3 regions of the Microbacterium sp. HA-8 genome follow, and region 3 is predicted to be linked to each of the others. Evidence: predicted binding sites of a transcription regulator. Region 3 holds the regulator's gene; each other region holds the start of a gene.

Region 1 (4,451 bases), 740 kb from region 3:
TGCGCTTGACCTGGTCGATGTCGCTGAAGTCGATCTGCGGGTCGATGCCCTGCGTGAACAGGTTGACGCCCAGCGCCACGAGATCGACGTTGCCGGTGCGCTCGCCGTTGCCGAACAGGCACCCCTCGATGCGGTCGGCGCCGGCCATGTACCCCAGCTCGGCCGCGGCGACCGCGGTTCCGCGGTCGTTGTGCGGGTGCAGCGAGAGGATCACGTTCTCGCGGTGGTTCAGGTGACGACTCATCCACTCGATCGAGTCGGCGTAGACGTTGGGCGTCGCCATCTCGACCGTTGCGGGCAGGTTGATGATGACCTTGCGGTCGGGACGGGGCTCGAAGACCTCGAGAACCTGGTTGCAGACATCGAGCGCGAACTCCAGCTCGGTGCCGGTGTAGCTCTCGGGCGAGTACTCGTAGAGCACCTTCGTCTCGGGGATGCTCTTCTCGTGCTCCCGGCACAGGCGGGCACCCTCGAGCGCGATGTCGATGATGCCCTGCCGGTCGGTGCGGAACACGACCTCGCGCTGCAGGATGCTCGTGGAGTTGTACAGATGGACGATGGCCTGCTTGGCACCCGCGATGGACTCGTAGGTCCGGGCGATGAGGTGATCCCGTGCCTGGGTGAGCACCTGGATCGTGACGTCGTCCGGAATGAGGTCTTCGTCGATCAGCTGCCGGACGAAGTCGAAGTCCGTCTGGCTCGCGGAGGGGAACCCGACCTCGATCTCCTTGTAGCCCATCTTGACCAGCAGCTCGAACATGACGCGCTTGCGTTCGGGACTCATCGGGTCGATGAGGGCCTGATTGCCGTCGCGCAGGTCGACGGCGCACCAGCGTGGCGCCTGCGTGATCCGCGTGCTCGGCCAGGTGCGGTCGGGCAGATCGACGCGGATCTGCTCGTGATAGGGGCGGTACTTGTGCACCGGCATCCCCGAGGTCTTCTGGGTGTTCTCCATGATGTCGTCGCTTCTCTGATCGAACTGGTGGGGGCCAACGACAAGCTCCGCGACGAGAAAGGCCCTAGATCGAAGCCTCGTCGCGGCGGCTAAGGAGGAGAAGCCCGCGCAAACGCATGGGACCGATGGTAGCAGGGATGCGTCGACGTGAGACGATCCCGCGCGCCCTGACACTCCCGGGTATGAGCCGTTTCCTCGCCGCCGGCGCCCTGGCCACCGCATTCGTTCTCCTGCTCGTCGGCTGTGCGACAGCTTCTCCGGGCGGAGCGGTCGTGTGGGACGCGCCGTCGCCGCCCGCCGGCGAGGTGATGGCACAGGGCACCGTGATGGATGTCGGGGGCGCGGCCGAGCTGTGCCTCGGCCCGATCGCCGAGTCTTACCCGCCGCAGTGCAGCGGCATCCCGGTCGAGGGGTGGTCGTGGGACGGGATCGAGGGGTGGGAGACGTCGGGCGATGTGACGTGGGGCGCCTACGCCGTGCAGGGCAGGTACGACGGGTCGTCGTTCGCGGTGACCGGCGATCCGGTGATGCTCGCCCTGTACGACCCGATGGCACCGGCGGATCCGACGGGCGGCGAACCGGGAACAGCGGACGACGCCGAGGTGGCGGATATGCAGGATGCTCTGCCTGCACTGCTCGGCGACAGCCTGCTCGCCTCGTACCCCGAGAACGGATGGCTGTGGGTGGATGTCGTCTGGGACGACGGAACCCTGCAGGACGCGGCGGATGCAACCTACGGCGAGGGCGCCGTCGTGATCCGCTCGGCGATGCGGGCTGTTGCGGGCGGGTCATGAAGCCGCGCTCGATCGGCCGGGCGACGGGTGGCAGGAGATAACCGCCCGTGATCGCTTCATCGAGTTCGAATGCGTCGGTCGGCACGCCGTCCTCGAGCTCGAACAGCCGGGAGGTGTTGTGACGCGTCCTTCGGTGTCGTTGTCGTCGATCAGGTTCATGGTGGCGCTGTCGGTCAGATGCATCTTGAACGCGTGCGCTGCTTGACGGACCAGGGCGGTACGATCGGCGAGGAAAAGCACGCGCTTGGCCCAGTTGGCACGCTGCATCACGTCGACCAGCGCGATCGCTGTGCGCGTCTTGCCCGTCCCAGAGCCAGTGCTCGTAGCCGTTGATGGCATAGATGAGCGGACGCTGTCCGAACTCGCGCTCCAGGGCGTCGGCATGCCGGAGACCGGCCATTCGCGGTCGCGCTTCTCGTCGAGCTTCCGCCCCGCCTCGTTCAGGAGCAGATCGATGTAGAGCTCTCGGTCCTTCGCCTCGTTCTGCGCCTGAAGACGTTCGAGGTCGGCGCGCGCGGATGACGACGCCCGCGAGCGGCGGAGGAACGAGGGAGGGATCTCACGCGGGCGGCGCGAATCCCGATCGCCGTAGGAGTGCGCGAGCCACAGCAGCACCTGATGGAGCTGCTCGAGCGAGGACAGCGCACGGTCGATCGGTACGGGGGCCTCCTTGTGCACGGCGTCGTTGCCGATCGTGCGGATGACGTCGAGCTTGAGAGTGACGGGGCGGCCGGCGGCCGCGGTGAACTCTATGGCGCGTGAGAGCCCGGCGAACGACGAGTCATAGGGGCGCGGGAGCGCTTCTGCGTCGTAGATCCAGCCGGTGAAGAGCTCGGCAGAGTCACTGAATCAGCAGCGACGTTGATCGGATGTTCTTCGGGATTTCTCTTCTGGACTGGGGTAATCCGGGGTTCGAATGTCGGTGGCCCCCGGCAGAATTGTGGGTATGGACGCACTGCTCGAACACCTCCAAGAGGTCATCGAGCCCGTACGCGACCGGGTGCGATCCGCCCTCGGCGAGGGTGGTGTGCTTCACGCGTCCGATGACCAGATCATGCGTGCGCTCGCTCTGGCTGCCGAGCTCCAGAGGGTGACGGATGCCGTCCTCGTCGAGGCGACGGGCGAGGTGGCCCGCCGGTCGGTGCAGCGCGACCGGGAACTGCGGATGACGTCCCGATACGGGTGCCATGACGTGAGCGAGCTCGTCCAGCGCACCACGCGCCTGGCACCGGCGACCGTGGGGCGGCTGCAGCGGGGGGCGAAGCCGGTGCGGGTGCGGGAGGCGTTCAACGGCGACCCCCTGCCACCCCTGCTCCCCGCGATCCGCGCGACGCTGATGGACGGCACCATCGGGCTGGACGGACTGCTCGCTGTCGCCGGGCCGTTGGATGCAATGTCGGACCGGGTCCCGCTCGATGACGTGCGGATGGCAGACGCCGTGCTGGCTGCGGAAGCGCGCGGTGAGGGACCGGCTGCCGCTCCCCCGGCGACTGCGGATCAACTCCGCGTGCAGGCGCAGGTGTGGTGCGCGGCACTCGATCAGGACGGCGCGGAGCCCCGCGAAGCACGGGCACTCCGCCTGCGGGGCCTCACGTTGGGCCGCACCACCGATGGCGTGGTGCCGATCCGCGGCGCAATGCTGCCCGAGATCGCCGCACAACTGCAGTTCGCCTTCGACGCGATCACCTCGCCACGCGTGCGCGACGGTGAGGGGTCGGTGATGTTCCGGCCCTCCGACGAGATCACCCCTGATGACGGGACGGATGGGCGGACCCGTGCGCAGAAGATGCACGACGCCCTGGCGACCGTCCTCACCGTCGCCGCGTCCAGCAGGCTCCTTCCGACGATCGGCGGCGCCGCCCCAACGCTGGTCGTCTCGGTGCGCGCCGAAGACCTCCTCACCCAGAACGGGTGGGCGCACGTCGAAGGCGCCGACGAACCCGTCTCACGCGCCGCCGCACAGCACGCCGGCTGCGCCGGCGTCATCCAACGCGTCATGCTCGGCCACAACGGACGCATCCGCAAGATCGGCACCGAAGAACGCATCTTCAACCGCCACCAACGCCGCGCCATCGCCCTCCGAGACGGCGGCTGCATCATCCCCGGATGCGGGGTACCGGCGGGCTGGTGCGAAATCCACCACGTCACCGAACACTCCCGGGGCGGCCCGACTCACACCGACAACGGCGTCCTGCTGTGCTGGTACCACCACCGCCACCTCGACCACCACGGCTGGCGCATCCGCATGAACCACGGCGTCCCCGAAGTGCTCGCCCCCACCTGGATCGAAGGCCGACCCACCTGGCGCGCCGCCACCGCCTCGAAGACGAGACTGCTCGACCGGGTCGTCAGACGCACGTGAATCGCGGGCGATGTCGGAGCCCCATGATCAACTGCGCGACTGGCCATCCGCCGGTGGCGCACAGCGGCATCGCGTCAGGCCCGACGAAAGAGCATGATCATGTCCGACAGCACACTCGACAGCACGCCCGACGACGACGCCCAGCGCCGCACCAACCCCGCCGAAGGCGCGTACGAGCGCGAGTCGGCTGGAGCCCGGCACATGCCGTGCGACGTCGTCGACCGACACCTGCTCTTGGTCGATCTACCGCTCGGGCGACGGACAGGACTTCATGTCGAAGCACTGCGGCGACTGGACGAAGGTCGACTGATTCCCGATGCGGGCGGCCGGGGAGCCTCGG
Region 2 (4,451 bases), 770 kb from region 3:
GAGCGTCGTCTCGCGCAGCCCGAAGACGACGAACCGTCGCGGATCCAGCGGATCCTCGACTCCCGTCAGAGCCCCCGCGAGGAGGAAGGCGAGAAACAGCGAGAAGCCTCCGCCGACGAGGACGATCCGAAGATCCGCGACCGAGTGCTCGGCCGTGACGGTGAGACCCCAGCATCCCCCTGCCGTGAGCAGGATGACCACAAACACGCCGGCCACGGACCGGACGATGTGTCGGCGATCACCGCGGAAGGCGCCCAGCAGCAGGGCGAGCCTCAGCCGGAGAACGTGTGCAACCACTCCAGGCCTTCCGCGTCGTCGATACCGCCCGACAGCTCGACGAACCGCTGCTCCAGGGTGAGTTCGCCTCGCACCTCGGCGACCGTACCCTCCGCCAGCAGCCGACCACCGACGATCACGGCGACGCGATCGCAGACGCGTTCGACCAGCGCCATGCCGTGGCTCGAGAGGACGACGGTGCCGCCGCCCTCGACGTACGCCCGCAGGATGTCGAGGATCACCTCGGAGGAGACCGGATCGACCGCTTCGAAAGGCTCATCGAGCACGAGGACGCGGGGTGAATGGATGAGCGCACCCGCGAGCATGACCTTCTTCGTCATGCCCGCCGAGTAGTCCGAGACCGTGCGCCCGAGCGAGTCCGTCAGGTCGAAGGCCCGTGCCAGATCCGCGATGCGGCGATGCACGACGGCGGGGGCGAGCCCGCGCAGCACGCCGTAGTAGTAGAGAAGCTGACGTCCGGTCAGTCGGTCGAAGGTGCGCAACCTGTCGGGCAGGACCCCCATCATCTTCTTCGCACGAACCGGTTCGCGCGCGGCATCCACACCGCAGACCGACACGGTGCCCGCGTCGGGACGCAGGAGGCCCGCCATCATCGACAGCGTCGTGGTCTTGCCTGCGCCGTTCGGCCCGACGAGCCCATAGAAGGAGCCGGCGGGGATCTCGAGATCGAGCCCGTCGACCGCGGGCAGGCCGCCGAAGACCTTGCCGACTCCGCGCAGCAGGAGTGCGGAGGTTTCCGGAGCTTCGGGGATGAGGGCGTCGAGGCTCTCGGGCTCTGCCTCAGCCTCGTCGGGTTCCGCTGCCGCAGCATGCGCGGGCGACGCCTCGTCGGATTGCGCTGCGCCGGCCTCGTCGGATTGCGCGGGCGAAGCCGTGACGACAGGCGGCTCCGTCTCGCCCTCGGGTCCCGCTGCATCGTCCTCGAGCTCCGCTGCATCGTCCTCGGGCTCGGACGCGGGGTCCGTCAGATCCGGCAACGGGGGACGCGGGGGCAGAGGTGGCGGCGGCGGCACCACGAACACGGGCGGAGCTACGGGAAGAGGCGGAGGCGGGCCTGGCGCTGCGAACGTGCCGATCTCGGGACCCTGGACGCCTTGCCCCGACGATTGCGCGGAGTCGTCGACTTTCGACTCGGACACGGGTGGCGCCGGCCTCTGGGCGCCGGGCTTCGTGCCGCCTGCAGCCGAACGAGCAGCGGGCCGTGTGGCCGGACGTTTTTTCGTGGGCGTCGTCTTCGTCGTCGGACGTGGTGCCGAAGGCTCCACGGCGCTCTCGGATGCTGATGCCGAGGACTCAGCCGCGCGCTGCGCCGCGGTCTTGCGTGGCGCACGCGGCCGCGGCGCGCGCGGCTTGGGCGTCGTCGCCTTCTGCTCGGCCTCCTCGACGCCCGAGGAGGCGACCTTGGACTGCCCCTCGGCAGCCTCAGTATTCGCGGGGCGGCTCGCCTCGCGGTCCGCATCGCCGGAGGCGTCGTCGAGCGGTTCCCGCGGGGCTGGCGTCGAGGCGGTCACCGGTCCAACGTATCAACCATCCCCGACACCCACGGCGGCGCGACCGCGCATGTCGCAACCCTGCGCCGATGGGTCACGAAAAGGCAACGACGGGGCCGTGCCCTGTGTCTTCCCAGGTGCTCTCGCTACCATGGGGACGGCACAACGGAGTGTCGCATCGATGAATCGATGGTGAACACAGCGACTACTCCCAGGAGCATCATGACTCGACAGATCGTCATCCTCGCAGCCGGTATGGGCTCGCGACTGGGTCGCAGCCTGCCCAAGCCGCTCACCGAGCTCAGCGACGGCCGCAGCATCATGCAGCAGCAGCACGACAACATCCATGCCGCGTTCGGCCGTGAGGCACGCATCACAACGGTCGTCGGCTATCGCGCCGAGACGATCGTCGACGCTTTCCCCGACGCGGATTACGTGCACAACGACCGATACGACCAGACCAACACCTCGAAGTCGCTGCTGCGCGCCCTCAAGGCCACGGGCCGCGGCGGAGTGCTGTGGATGAACGGGGACGTCGTCTTCGACCCTCGAGTTCTGGGCCGCGCGATCGACCTGATCGAGCGCGATCAGTCGTTCGTGACCGTCAACACCGCCAAGGTGAGCGACGAAGAAGTCAAGTACACGGTCGACCCCGAGGGGTACATCGCCGAGCTCTCCAAGACCGTCAAAGGCGGAATCGGCGAGGCCGTCGGCATCAACTACATCTCGAGCCGGGACAAGAAGGCGCTGATCCACCAGCTCGGCCGGGTCGATGACCAGGACTACTTCGAGCGCGGTCTCGAGCTCGCCATCATCGAGAACGGGCTGCTGCTCGAGCCCCTCGACATCTCGGATCTCTACGCCGTCGAGGTCGACTTCGCCGAGGACCTCGAGCGGGCGAATCTCTTCGTCTGACACCGACGCTGCCGTCCTCGCGCAGGTCGCGAGGGAGATGAGAGAAGTCTCACCAAGAATCTCGCCGCGGGGCGTCAGAAGCACATATCTTCGACGGTCAATGTCGGAGCCTGCGCGTAGCGTTCGAGTATGAACACCACGCCGGGCGGCGACGCACACGACGACAACGTCGATCGTGTCGACGCTGTCGCGGCGGCCCTTGCGGCGAAGTACGCGGCCGCGGTGGCAGCGATCGCTGCGGCCGAGGCTCAGGCGATGAGCGTGCTCGCCGAGGCGCAGGCGGTCGGGTTGGAGCGGGTGGCGGAGATCCCCCGCAGCGCGGGCCGCGAAGCCGAACTCCCGTTGCGGGCGCTCGCCGCGGAGCTGGGTGCGTGTGCGCGGCAACCCGATCGTTCGGTGCAGCGGCGGATGAACGACGCCCACACCCTCGTGACGCGCTTCGCGGCATCGTTCGAGGCGCTGGCCGCGGGTGTCGTGTCGGTGGGGCATGTGCGGGCGATCGTCGAGCACGGGGTGAAACTCACCGACCCGGAGGTGCGCGCCGCGTTCGAAGCCGAGGCGCTGGAGCGGGCCGCGTCCACCACACCCGGGCGGCTCGGACCGCAACTGGCGCGCCTGGTCGAGCAGGTGCAGCCGACGACGTTCGCGGAGCGGCATCAGGTCGCGCGCAAGAGCGGCGGGGTGTGGGTGCGGGACGTCGAAGACGGAATGAGCGAACTCCTCCTCCGGGGCCCGGCGGTACCGGTGCACGGCATCCACGACATGATCACCCACATCGCCCGCGACGTCCTCAACACCGCACACGCCGCCCAAACCGCGGACGCGGCCGAAGCCGCGGACGCCGCCGAGGTCGAGGGCGAGGACGCCGCCGAGGCCGAGGGTGACGGAGTCCCGGTGGATTCTCGGACCCTGGATCAGGTGCGTGCCGACGTGCTCATGGAGATGGTCCTCACCCACCGCATCGACCCCCAGACCGGTGAAGGGCTCGGCGACGGACACGGCGGACTCGCCTCCATCCGCGCAACCGTCAACGTCACCGTCCCCGCCCTCGCACTCGCCGGCGTGACCGATGACCCCGCAGAGCTCGTCGGACGCACCCCGATTGACCTCGACACCGCGAGGATCCTCGCCGCCTCGGTACCCGGATGGGAACGCGTACTCGCCGACCCCATCACCGGCGGAGTCCTCGCCGTCGACAGATACACAAGATCCGCAGACCTCACCCGACATCTGAGGGTGAGGGATCCGCACTGCAGATTCCCGGGCTGCCGCATGCCCACCCATCGGTGCGATATGGATCATGGTGAGGATTTTGCCCTCGGCGGAGCCACCGACCACAGAAACCTCTGCGCGCTCTGTCGACGACATCACACTCTGAAGGGTGAGACGCCCTGGCGGGTGAAACACCACCCGGGCGGGGTGATCGAGTGGATATCACCCGGCGGACTCCACTACACAGACACCCCACCACCGGTCACCATCGGATTCATGCCCGACGTACAGGACGCACCCTTCTGACGCGAGCACTCCGCGATCGAGGCACGCGCCTATCTGACACGAGCAGTCCGCGGGTCGAGGCACGCACGCTTCAGGCCTGTGCGCCACCCCGCTGTCCGTTACCCGACCTTGTGCAGCCAGACGACGGGGGCCTCATCGCTCGCGTGTCGGAAAGGCTCCAGCTCCTCGTCCCAGGCACTTCCGAGTGCGACGCCGAGTTCACGCTGAAGCTCTCGCGGATCTCCGGCGGCA
Region 3 (4,451 bases):
GGCGTCACCGTATCGGGAGATGCCCGCCTTGTCGCCGAGAGCCTCGCGGATCGCCTGTCCGAGCACGATCGCGGTGTCCTCCACCGTGTGGTGCACATCGATCTCGGTGTCACCGGACGCCCGGATCGTCAGGTCCGTCAGCGAATGCTTGGCGAACGCCGTGAGCAGGTGGTCGAAGAAGGGAACCGTCGTGTCGATGCGGCTGACGCCGGTGCCGTCGAGGTCGAGGTCGAGTTCCACCGTCGACTCGCTCGTGCGACGGGTGCGGCTGGCCGTGCGGGCGCTCATGACTGCGATCCTAGCGACGCGAGCTGATCGAGGAACTCGGTCGTCTCGTCCTCGGTACCGGCCGTCACGCGGAGCGTGCCGGGCAGGCCGACGTCGCGGATGAGCACCCCCCGCTCGAACAGAGCCTGCCACGTGGCGTGCGGGTCGGCGACAGCGCCGAAGAGGATGAAGTTGGTCCAGGACTCGTAGGGCTCGAAGCCCAGCGCCGAGAGGGTCGCCCCCATCCGGTCGCGCTGCGCGACGATGTCATCGACCATGCCGAGCATCGTGTCGGCGTGTCTCAGCGCACCGAGCGCCGCCGCCTGCGTGAGGGCGCTCAGGTGGTAGGGCAGACGCACGAGTCGCAGGGCGTCGACGAACGCGGGATCCGCGGCGAGATAGCCGACGCGCGCACCCGCGAAGGCGAAGGCCTTGCTCATCGTGCGCGACACGGCGAGCCGCGGCCGGTCGTGCAGCAGCGTCAGTGCGGAACGCTGGTCGTGCGGGGCGAACTCCCAGTAGGCCTCATCGACGACCACCACGCCGCGAGCCGCCTCGTAGACGGCCTCGATCACGGGCAGCGGCAGGGGGGTGCCCGTCGGATTGTTGGGCGAGCACAGCAGCACCACGTCGGGATCGGCATCGGCCACCTGCTCGGCGGCGGCCTGCGGATCGAGCGTGAAGTCGTGCGCGCGCTCCCCGGCGACCCACTGGGCGCCCGTGCCCGCCGTGAGCAAGGGGTACATCGAGTAGGTCGGGCCGAAGCCGAACACGCGGCGGCCCGGACCTCCGAAAGCCTGCAGGATGTGCTGCAGCACCTCGTTCGAGCCGTTCGCAGCCCACATCTGGTCACGGGTGAGGCCGTGACCCAGGTAGTCCGCGAAAGCCTCGCGCAGTGTCACGAACTCGCGGTCGGGGTACCGGTTCACCTCGCGCAGGGCGACAGCGATGCCGTCGAGGATGTCGTCGGCGACCTCCTGCGGAACCGGATGCGTGTTCTCGTTGACGTTCAACGCGATGGGAACGGCAGCCTGAGGAGCTCCGTAGGGCCGCTGCCCGCGCAGGTCGTCGCGGAGCGGAAGGTCATCGAGGGATGCAGTCACCCGATCAATCGTAGAGCGCACCCGCCGCGCCCCGACGAGTCAGGAGGCGTACGTGACGGGTCAGGATGCGTACTCCGCGGGGAGGGAGAGCACCTGGCCAGCGCGCAGGGTCGAGGTGTCGAGCGCGTTGAGCCGCGAGATCGCGTCGACGACGTCGCGCGGGTCGGCGCCGGGTGCCACGCGCTGAGCGAGCGACCAGAGAGAATCGCCGGGCAGGACGGTGACGGCGGTGAAGGCCGTCTCCTCGGCGCCCGCGTCGCGTGAGGCGAGAGCGGAGCCGCCGCTGATGACACCGAACGAGAGCACGGCCGCGAGCGGAATCGCGACGACGGCGGCGAGGACGCGCCGGCCCCGTGTCGTCAGACGAAGGCGCGTGTTCGGTGTCGTGATCGTTGCGGCGGTCATGGTGTCCTCCTGGGGCGTGTGCCGTGTGTGGTGCCGGGAGCGCGGGGACGAGGATTCGAAGACTCCGTCCCGACGTCCGCATCCGGACCTCGGCCGGGAGGTCCGGATGCGTACGTGCGTTCCGAAGTTATCTTCGATATCGCCTCAGGTCAAGCTGTTCTTCGAACTTCGTCACCGCGATGCACCCGACACGCTCGAAAAAATGTGCCGAAGACTCCCGCGGATCGGATAGCCTGCAAACGGCTCCGACGAGCGCGGACACAGTCCAGTAGGGGCCACCGACATTCGAAGCCGACAACGGCGGGAGGAGAGTCCGATGGCACTCGAGAACGAGGTCACCGACGGCGGAGCGGAAGCCGCGCCGGCCCCCGAGGCGAAGCCGCGCACACGCCGGCGCAAGAGCCTCAGCGACAAGCAGATGGCGATCCTCGAGGTCATCCAGCGCGCCGTCCAGGCGCACGGATACCCGCCCAGCATGCGGGAGATCGGCGATGCCGTCGGGCTGCGCTCGCTCTCCAGCGTCACCCACCAGCTCAACCAGCTCGAACTCTCCGGCTATCTGCGGCGCGATTCCGGCAAGACCCGTGCCATCGAGGTCCTGATCGACCTGCCCGGCGTCGCCGCCGAGAATCCCGCCGACGCGGCTCCGCCGATGGGCGATGCCGCCCTCGTGCCGCTCGTGGGGCGGATCGCCGCCGGCGTGCCGATCACGGCCGATCAGCAGGTCGAGGAGATCTTCCCGCTCCCTCGGCAGCTTGTCGGCAAGGGCGAACTGTTCATGCTGCGGGTGTCGGGTGACTCCATGCTCGACGCCGCCATCTGCGACGGCGACTGGGTCGTCATCCGCTCGCAGAGCACCGCCGAGAACGGCGACATCGTCGCCGCCATGCTCGACAGCGAGGCGACGGTCAAGACCTTCCGCCGCCGCGACGGCCACACCTGGCTCCTGCCGCGCAACTCCGCCTTCGAGCCGATCCTCGGCGACCATGCCACCGTGCTCGGCAAAGTCGTGGCGGTCCTTCGAGCTGTCTGAGTCCCGGTCGACGGCGACTGTGCCGAACACTCCCCGCGTAGCCTGAGACCATGCCGACCCTGCCCTACGGATCCTGGCCGTCGCCGATCGAGGCTGCGGAGGTGGCGGCCTCGTCACCGCGCATCGACGGTGCCCGCTTCGTGGGCGAGGACATCTGGTGGAGCGAGTCGCTGCCCGGTGAACGCGGCCGCACCGCGATCCTCAGCGTGGGCATCGGCGGCGGCGACACAGCGCCCGAGGTCCTGCTTCCGGCGCCCTGGAGCGTGCGTTCCCGGGTGCACGAATACGGGGGCGGCGCCTGGGCGGTGACCGACGAGGGATCGCTCGTGTTCGTGGAGCATTCCGACCAGCGCGTCTGGCGCATGGCGCCGGGCACCGAGCCCGAGCCGCTCACCCCCGCCGACACGGGAGCGCGCTTCGGCGATCTCGTCTGCAGCGGAGATCGCCTGCTCGCCGTGCGTGAGACCCACGACGACGGCGCGGCCGCCCCGCTGCGCGACATCGTCTCCATCGCCCTCGACGGCTCCGGCATCCACGTGCTCGCCGCCGGACGCGGCTTCTACGCGGCGCCCGCGCCGAGCCCGGATGGCCGGCTGCTCGCGTACGTCGCCTGGGATCATCCCGACATGCCGTGGGACCGCACGGATCTGCAGATCGTCCCCCTCGGCGCCACGACGACGCACGCACCGAGGACGATCGCCGGTGGGCCCGGCGTGTCGGCGCTTCAGCCCGAGTGGTCCGGCGGCGCGCTGCTCTACGCCTCCGACGCGAGCGGGCGCTGGCAGCTCGAGCGGCGGCGCGCCGACGGCGACGAGCCGGGCGACGAGCAGCAGCTCACCTCGGGTGACGCCGACACCGGCGGGCCGCTCTGGAACCTCGGCGCCCGCTGGTACGCCCCCCTCGCGGACGGGCGCATCCTGGCGGTGCGCACCCACGGACGCGACACCCTCACGATCCGTGCGGCCGACGGCACGGGCGAGCGCGTGCTGGACGTGCCGATCTCGGCGCAGATCCTCGTACGCGACGTGCGGGGTGCCCGCGCGCTCGTGACGGGCGCGGGTGCGAGCGCCCCGATGGGGCTCTGGCTCGTGGATGTCGACGACCCGGGCGCAACCCGCGCTGTCCGCGGGGGCGCACTCCCGCGTGACGAAGCGTGGTACCCGCGGGCCCGCGCGATGACCTTCACGGGTCCGTCCGGTCCTGTGCATGCGTTCGACTACCCGCCCACCAACCCGGGGACGCACGCGCCCGAGGGCGAGCGGGCTCCGTACGTCGTCACCGTGCACGGCGGCCCGACTGCGCATGTGGCGGGCGAAGTGAGCCCCGCGGTCGCCTATCTCACCAGTCGCGGCATCGGCGTTCTCGACGTGAACTACGGCGGATCCACCGGGTACGGCCGCGCCTACCGGGAGCGTCTGAAGGGGCAGTGGGGCATCGTCGACGTGCAGGATGTCGTGGCCGCGGCCTCGGGACTGGCCGACGCCGGCCTCGCCGATCGGGCGCGGACGGCCATCAAGGGCGGGTCGGCAGGCGGGTGGACGGTGCTGGCAGCACTCACCGGTTCCGACGCGTTCGCGGCCGGGATCAGCCGATACGGCGTGGGCGATCTCCGCGCCCTCGCCGCGGACACGCACGACTTCGAG

The links. Region 3 encodes LexA, which represses DNA repair genes until DNA is damaged. Its sites were predicted from a motif close to TCGAACANNTGTTCGA; they were not measured.
Region 1: a site for LexA is predicted at 2,611-2,626, ahead of AB2L57_RS11010 (HNH endonuclease signature motif containing protein). Genes of this name have one in related genera too.
Region 2: a site for LexA is predicted at 2,781-2,796, ahead of AB2L57_RS11140 (DUF222 domain-containing protein). Genes of this name have one in related genera too.

The regions. Positions count from the first base shown of each region.
Region 1 is NZ_CP162025.1:2,303,962-2,308,412, reverse strand. It holds gene leuA (2-isopropylmalate synthase) at 1-955, opposite strand, end outside; gene AB2L57_RS11020 (hypothetical protein) at 1,138-1,749, shown strand; gene AB2L57_RS11015 (DEAD/DEAH box helicase family protein) at 1,744-2,427, opposite strand; gene AB2L57_RS11010 (HNH endonuclease signature motif containing protein) at 2,696-4,111, shown strand.
Region 2 is NZ_CP162025.1:2,328,886-2,333,336, reverse strand. It holds gene AB2L57_RS11155 (hypothetical protein) at 1-297, opposite strand, end outside; gene AB2L57_RS11150 (ABC transporter ATP-binding protein) at 273-1,274, opposite strand; gene AB2L57_RS11145 (NTP transferase domain-containing protein) at 2,010-2,702, shown strand; gene AB2L57_RS11140 (DUF222 domain-containing protein) at 2,832-4,220, shown strand; gene AB2L57_RS11135 (DUF3145 domain-containing protein) at 4,319-4,451, opposite strand, start outside.
Region 3 is NZ_CP162025.1:1,562,312-1,566,762, reverse strand. It holds gene hisB (imidazoleglycerol-phosphate dehydratase HisB) at 1-288, opposite strand, end outside; gene AB2L57_RS07440 (histidinol-phosphate transaminase) at 285-1,370, opposite strand; gene AB2L57_RS07435 (LysM peptidoglycan-binding domain-containing protein) at 1,431-1,775, opposite strand; gene lexA (transcriptional repressor LexA) at 2,092-2,808, shown strand; gene AB2L57_RS07425 (prolyl oligopeptidase family serine peptidase) at 2,859-4,451, shown strand, end outside.